DNA from 3 places in the Azospirillum sp. TSH58 genome. Region 3 is predicted to be linked to each of the others. Evidence: riboswitches for the same ligand, from Rfam matches in the RefSeq annotation. Region 3 holds a riboswitch; each other region holds the start of a gene.

Region 1 (2,255 bases), on a different replicon from region 3:
CGTATTGGTCCAGCCGGTCGAGGACCAGGGACGGGCCGACGAAGAAATGGCAGAGGTACAGCGCCGCCGTGCGCGACGGCGAATCGAGGAACATCCGGCGCGCACGGGTGATCTGCTCCGCCGTCCACAGCTCGTCCGCATCGACCTGCCAGAGCAGGCATTCCTCGGTCATGGCGGCCAGCGGCGCGGTCACCATCTCCACCTTGCCCTGCCAGAAGACGCCCGGCGGCTTGCGGTAGACCGACACGCGCCCGGGCTCCTCCGCGGCGATGCGGTCGAGATACTCCGAGGTGCCGTCGCTGCTGCGGCCGTCACGGTGAAGGTCCTGCGGGACGCGCCCGCCCCGCTGCGCGCACCAGGAGGAGTCGCGGACCTGCTCCGCCACCCCCTCCACAATGTGCCAACGCCAGGGAAAGGGCAGCTGGCGGAACACCTCCAGGTGATAGCGGATGAAGGGATCGCCGTTCAGCACGATGGTCAGGAAATGAACCGGTAGCATGCCCGCAATCCCGTCCTTCGCCCGTTGATCCGGCCTCGCGCAGTCCGCAGGACCTTGTCGGTTCCGCGGGAGCGGTGTCAAGGAAGCCATGCGATGGCGCGGACCGGCCGCCACCCCTCTTGACGGCGGGGGACCCCGCCCCTACCCTGGCGCCGGTTATGGTTCCCCGCGCCTTCCGGTCGCGGGGCTAAGAGGGAAGCCGGTGAGCCGCCCCGAAGGGGGAGACACGGCAAATCCGGCGCTGCCCCCGCAACTGTGAGCGGTGAGCGGCATCGTCCTTTCCGTGTCACTGGCGCCGCCTGCGGGAACGGGCGCCGGGAAGGCCGGACGGTGCCGCCTTGACCCGCAAGCCAGGAGACCTGCCGTAACCGAACGTACGTCCTCGGGCGGGGTGCCCCGGTGGTCGCTTGCCGATGTCCGGCCCGACGGCCGCCCGTCTTCCGCAAGCCGTCCCTCCGGTGCGCCCATCCAGGGGACCAAGGGGGTTGCGATGCCGGTGCCTGCCAGCAACGACGCCCCTCCCAACGCATGGCAGACTCGGAAAGGGCATAGAGCATGCACATCGAACCCGGCGTCGTCGACGGCGCCAAGATCGCTCTCAGCTACGCGACGGCCGCCGGCGGCTTCGCGATGGCCGGAAAGCTGGCGCACAACGACGTCCGCAACAACGGCGGGGTCGCGCCGCTGGTGCTGCGCAGCCTGATCGCCACCGCGCTGGTCTTCAGCTTCTTCGAGGTGTTCCCCCACCACCCCGTGGGCGTGTCGGAGGTTCACCTGATCCTCGGCTCGACCCTGCTCCTGCTGTTCGGCGCCGGTGCGGCCTCCATCGGCCTCGCCGCCGGCCTGCTGATCCAGGGCCTGTTCTTCGCGCCGTTCGACCTGCCGCAGTACGGCATGAACGTCACCACGCTGCTGGTCCCGCTGTGGGGCATCAGCCTGCTGGCGAAGCGGATCGTCCCCGACGCCACCCCCTATGTCGACCTGAAGTACTCGCAGGCGCTGGCCCTCTCCACCGCCTACCAGGGCGGCATCGTCGCCTGGGTGGCCTTCTGGGCCTTCTACGGCCACGGCTTCACCGCCGAGACCATGACGGAAGTCGCCTCCTTCGGCGCCGCCTACATGACCGTCATCATCGTCGAGCCGCTGGCCGACCTCGCCGTGCTGGCCATCGCCAAGGCGCTGCGCCGCCAGAGCCAGGGGCCGCTGTTCAACGTCCGCCTGCACCAGGGCGCCTGACCGGCCACTTGGACCGGATTGTTCGTGTGAAGGGCGGCGGGGATGACCCGCCGCCCTTTTCCGTTCAGATCACCAGCTCGCCCTTGCGGATCGCCGCGTAGCGGCGGTTCACCGCCCCCCAGTCGACGACGTTCCACCAGGCCGCCAGATAGTCGGCGCGCCGGTTCTGGTACTTCAGGTAATAGGCGTGCTCCCACACGTCGTTGCCCATCAGCACGGGCACGCCCTCCATGGCCGGGGAATCCTGGTTCGGACGGGCGGCGATGGCCAGCTTGCCCGACGACGGGTCGGCGGTGACGAAGACCCACCCGCTGCCGAACTGCCCGGCTCCCGCCGTGTTGAAGCGCGTCTTGAACTCGTCGAAGCCGCCGAAGTCGCGGGTGATGGCGGCCCCCACCTCGCCGTCCGGGGCGCCGCCGGCGTTCGGCCCCATGATGCTCCAGAACATGCTGTGGTTCGCGTGCCCGCCGCCGTTGTTGCGCACCGCCGTGCGGATGCTCTCCGGCAGTTCCGGCACGCG
Region 2 (2,255 bases), on a different replicon from region 3:
CAAAGGCCCGTCGGGGGGGCCATCGTCCGGCGGTGGACCTTGTGGGGGAGCGGGACCCAGGGGGAAGGACAGGGCCAGCTTCCGCAAGGCCGCGCCAAAGCGACGGCTCAATGGGAAGTCCGACATCACAGCGCCGGGCGACGCTGCCAGAGGGGCCCGGACCTCAACCGTCATGTAGTCAGGCCCCCTCCCGGCGACAAGAGGGGGTCATGTCCTTTCCGGACGGTGATCGGAGCGATGATCCCGGACGGCGGCCCGGCCAGCCGATCGCCTCAAGGTTGCCGGAAGCAAAACCATGATCTTTCTTTGCGAAACCCGTTTCATCATTGGATGATTTCGTGCCGATGGCCTGTTCGTACCGATTGAAGGCAATCCACGGCGGGGCATCCACAATGACACGGCGTTCCATTCTGCTCGGCTGCCTGCTGGCGGCCGGACTGGCCGGTTGCGGCCCACGTTTGGAGACGGTTGAAAATTATGTCCTGCCCGTCAGCGAGGCGGGAAAGCTCTGTGTCGCCCAATGCAAACAGGCCAACACAGTCTGCCAGTCCGCAAAGGAGCTGGCCCTTCAGACCTGCCGTGCCCAGGGTGTGACCCGCGCCCAGGCCGAGTATCAGGGCTATCTCACGTCATTGCCCAAGGATGTGGATAAGAAGAAGATCAAGACGTTCAGCGACTTCAACCGGGAACCCAGCTGCTACAGCAACCTCACCTGCTATTCCGATTACAAGGACTGTTACAAATCCTGCGGCGGCCGGATCGAGGCGCAAACCTATTGCGTCAGCAATTGCAAGGAAATGGTGCCGCCCATGCCGGACGGGTCTCCGGTCGGACCGAAAACCACGCTCTGACACCGGCTGAGCGAAAGGAGCGGATTGCGGCTTGACCGCAGCCGTTCCGCCCGCGTAGCTTCGCATCCGACGGTTGCCCGAAAGGGCTGAAAATGGGAACACGGTGCGGACCCCACGGCGATTTGCTGTGCGATGGTTCTACGCCGGGGCTGCCCCCGCAACTGTAAGCGGCGAGTCGTCCATCGGAATGCCACTGGGATCGCGATCCTGGGAAGGCGATGGGCCGACGATAACCCGCGAGCCAGGAGACCTGCCGTCAGTCGTGGTCACACGCGAACACGTTCGGGCGGGGTGCACCGAAGGTCGTCGAACCGGGATTCCGTTCGCGGAGACCCCGGTGGGGCTTCGTTCGCGGTGACGTGCCACCGGCGTCCCGCCCGAGGTCTCAATGAGTGTCCGCGTTCCCCGTCTTCACCGGACGGCGTCCTTCGCCGCCCTTCTGGGAAGCCTTGCCCTTCCCGTGTCGGCCCTCCCCACGCCGGCCTTCGCCGACTCCGCCACCATCACGACGCTTCCGCCGGTCTCGGTGACCGCCAACCGCGTCCCCACCGCCGCCGAGGAAACCGGCAGCGCCCTGACCGTCATCACCCGCGAGGAGCTGGAGCAGCGCCAGACCCAGCTGCTGTCCGACGCGCTGCGCGCGGTGCCCGGCGTCGCCGTCAACCGCACCGGCCCGATGGGCACCCTGACCCAGCTGCGCATCCGCGGGTCGGAGGGCAACCAGACGCTGGTCCTGATCGACGGGATCGAGGTGAACGACCCGGCGTCCGGCTCCGAATACGATTTCGCCAACCTGCTGGCCGGCGACGTGGAGCGCGTCGAGGTGCTGCGCGGCCCGCAGAGCGCGCTCTACGGCTCCGACGCGGTCGGCGGCGTCGTCAACATCGTGACCCGCCGCGGCGCCGGCGCCCCCCGGTTCCGCGCCGCCGTCGAGGGCGGGTCCTTCGGCACCGCCGCCGGTCGGGCCTCCTTCGGCACGGGGACCGACCGCTACGACCTGTTCCTCAGCGGCCAGGGCGTCACCAGCGACGGCGTGTCGGTCGCCGACAAGCGGCTCGGCAACCCGGAGAAGGACGGCTACCGCAACGGCACGCTGACCGGAAACGCCGCCGTCCGCCCGACCGAGCGCAGCGAGATCGCCGTGACCGGCCGCTACACCCGCTTCCGCACCGACACCGACGGTTTCGTCGGCGGGCGCGGCGCCGTCGATGACGGCACCAGCACCGCCGGGGAGCAGTATTTCGGGCGCCTCCAGGGCAAGATCGCTCTTCTCGACGGCCGGTGGGAGCACATCGTCGGCCTGACCCATGGCCGCCAGCAGCGCGACTACCGCGACGCCGCCAAGACGGTGACCAGCCGTTACGACGGGCGCAAGACCAAGGCCGACTACCAGACCAACCTGAC
Region 3 (2,255 bases):
CGGATTTTGCAGGAAAGTTTTGTCATCCTTGGGTGGGTCTCGGTCTGGAAGCCCATCGAGACCTTTCTTTACGAGTTGCTGCCGCCGGGAAAGCGCCGCCGTCAGCGCCTGCTGCTTCGTCTTTCGTCCGCCGAAGTTGTTGTGCGCTATTGATTTCAGCGTTGTCGCTGACCAATCATGCAGCAGTTCGCTTTGACCATTCCTGGCGAAAGGCGAGATGAGATGATGCGGTGGGGAGGATCGTTAAGGACGGCGCCGAGAAAGCCGGACAGCACGGTCACGGGAAAACGGTGGTCCGCCGCGGGACTCCGGGTCGGAAACATGGTGCAAGCCTCGCGGGCCTGAAGACGGGTGGAGATCGGTGCGTCGCTGAAGGAGACAGCGGTCATGATGTCATCTCCCTGGAGCTGCCAGTGGCGGCACTGAGGCCGTTCGGTTGGGTTGTACCGCATAATGTAATGTTATAACATTACATTCAAAGGCGTGGTGGCCCTCCCCACGCCAAGGGGATTTGGAGGACATTCATGAATCGCCGTGTCAGCCGCGCCCGCCCTCGGGCGGAAACGATACTCTCTTGCCCTTTTGCCACGTCGCCAGCCGTATTGTGCGCCGCCGGAAGCCATCGAGCGCATCGAGGGGGTGCGCGGACCGATGTCATCGCTCTCTACGGGTCGGAAGCTCTGGGCGGTGTCGTCAACGTCATCACCCGCCATGCCACCGATGCCTGGCATGGCAGCCTGACCGCCCAGGGCGGGTTGGCGGCCGGGACGGGCGGAAGATGATCCGCTGCGAATCGACCGGCACCATCGGGGAAGGCCGGGGGTCCTTGCGGGAACGACCTACCGCCTGCCGGACGGGCGCCTGATCTTTGTTCCCGAAACGGGCGCCCCTGGCACACCGTGACCGGACGTCGCCACGGAGGCGGCGTGCATCGCGGTTCCCCAACCTTTTCTGCAACCCTTCGTTCACAAAGCTTGACCGGAACGGCGGGGTTCCCCATGAATGGTGCCGGTACTGGTTCTTCCGGCGGCCTCCGCCGGAAGCTAAGAGGGAACCCGGTGAGCCGCGTCCTGCGGCGAGGCCGGGGCTGCCCCCGCAACTGTGAGCGGTGAGCCGTTCCGTCATTTCCTGCCACTGGCGCCCGTCGGCGCTGGGAAGGCCGGACGGAGCGGCGACGACCCGCAAGCCAGGAGACCTGCCAGCACCACAACGAAACGTCCTCGGGCGGGGTGTCCCGGTGGAACGCTTGCCATGCGCCCAGTCGGATTCCGTTCCGGACGCGGCGTGTGTTCCGCAAGACGTCCGCCAGTTCTCCCCGCCCGCAACGGCAGGAAGCATGGATGGCGCAACCGCCTTTCCCGACACCCGGTTCCACCGCGTCCCATTCGGACTTGCCCGTCCGCGCCGAATGCCGCCCGGCCATCGCGGTCGAGGGGCTGCAGTGCCGGCTGGGTGGGCGCACCGTGCTGTCGGACATCGGCTTTGCCGTCCCGGAGGGCGCCTTTCTCGGCATTCTCGGGCCGAACGGGTGCGGCAAGACCACGCTGCTGCGCTGCCTCGCCGGGTTGCAGGTCCCTTCGGCGGGACGCATCCGCATCGAGGGCGACGATCCGCAGACCCTGCGCCCGGCGGAGTTGGCTCGCCGGCTTGCGCTCCAGGCGCAGGACGCCGCCGCGGCGCTGGGCTTCACCGTGCGCGACGTGGTTGCCATGGGGCGACTGGCCCACCGCCGCTCCGCCTTCGCCGGGGCCGGAGCGGACGACCACCCCATCGTCGAGGACGCGCTGACCCGTCTGGAGCTGAGCGCCCTGGCGGACCGGCCAATCGAACATCTGTCGGGCGGGGAGCGCCAGCGGGTGATGATCGCCCGCGCCCTGGCGCAGCGCCCGCGCATCCTGCTGCTCGACGAACCGACCAACCATCTGGACATTCACCACCGCTTCGCCGTGCTCGACCTCGTGAGAGGCCTCGGGATCACGGTCGTGGCAACGCTGCACGACATCGATCTCGCGGCACGCTGGTGCGACCGTGTCCTGCTGATGGCGGATGGGCGCCTTCAGGCCGATGCCGCGCCGGCGGAGGCGCTGACCCCGGAGCGGCTGACCGCCGTCTACCGCGTCGCCGCTACGGTGGACCGCCATCCCGGCGACGGCCGGTTGCGCATCGACCTGTCGCCCCTGACGGATCACAGATCGGACCGCACATGATCCCGCTTCCTCTCCGCGGCCTTCCTCTGACGCTTGCCCTGATGATGG

What was found. A riboswitch is a leader RNA that binds a small molecule or an ion and turns the genes downstream of it on or off. The one in region 3 is predicted to bind cobalamin.
Region 1: another riboswitch for cobalamin. It lies ahead of TSH58p_RS20515 (energy-coupling factor ABC transporter permease); the one in region 3 lies ahead of TSH58p_RS01730 (ABC transporter ATP-binding protein).
Region 2: another riboswitch for cobalamin. It lies ahead of TSH58p_RS26390 (TonB-dependent siderophore receptor); the one in region 3 lies ahead of TSH58p_RS01730 (ABC transporter ATP-binding protein).

Annotation. Positions count from the first base shown of each region.
Region 1 covers NZ_CP022366.1:419,125-421,379, reverse strand. The annotation lists gene TSH58p_RS20520 (hypothetical protein) at 1-499, opposite strand, end outside; cobalamin riboswitch at 642-881, shown strand; gene TSH58p_RS20515 (energy-coupling factor ABC transporter permease) at 1,055-1,735, shown strand; gene TSH58p_RS20510 (superoxide dismutase) at 1,800-2,255, opposite strand, start outside.
Region 2 covers NZ_CP022367.1:1,079,385-1,081,639, reverse strand. The annotation lists gene TSH58p_RS26395 (hypothetical protein) at 327-851, shown strand; cobalamin riboswitch at 905-1,124, shown strand; gene TSH58p_RS26390 (TonB-dependent siderophore receptor) at 1,240-2,255, shown strand, end outside.
Region 3 covers NZ_CP022363.1:412,524-414,778, forward strand. The annotation lists gene TSH58p_RS01725 (hypothetical protein) at 1-153, shown strand, start outside; gene TSH58p_RS32900 (hypothetical protein) at 156-389, opposite strand; partial or broken gene TSH58p_RS32905 (TonB-dependent receptor plug domain-containing protein) at 610-779, shown strand; partial or broken gene TSH58p_RS34645 (hypothetical protein) at 800-903, shown strand; cobalamin riboswitch at 999-1,218, shown strand; gene TSH58p_RS01730 (ABC transporter ATP-binding protein) at 1,341-2,207, shown strand; gene TSH58p_RS01735 (ABC transporter substrate-binding protein) at 2,204-2,255, shown strand, end outside.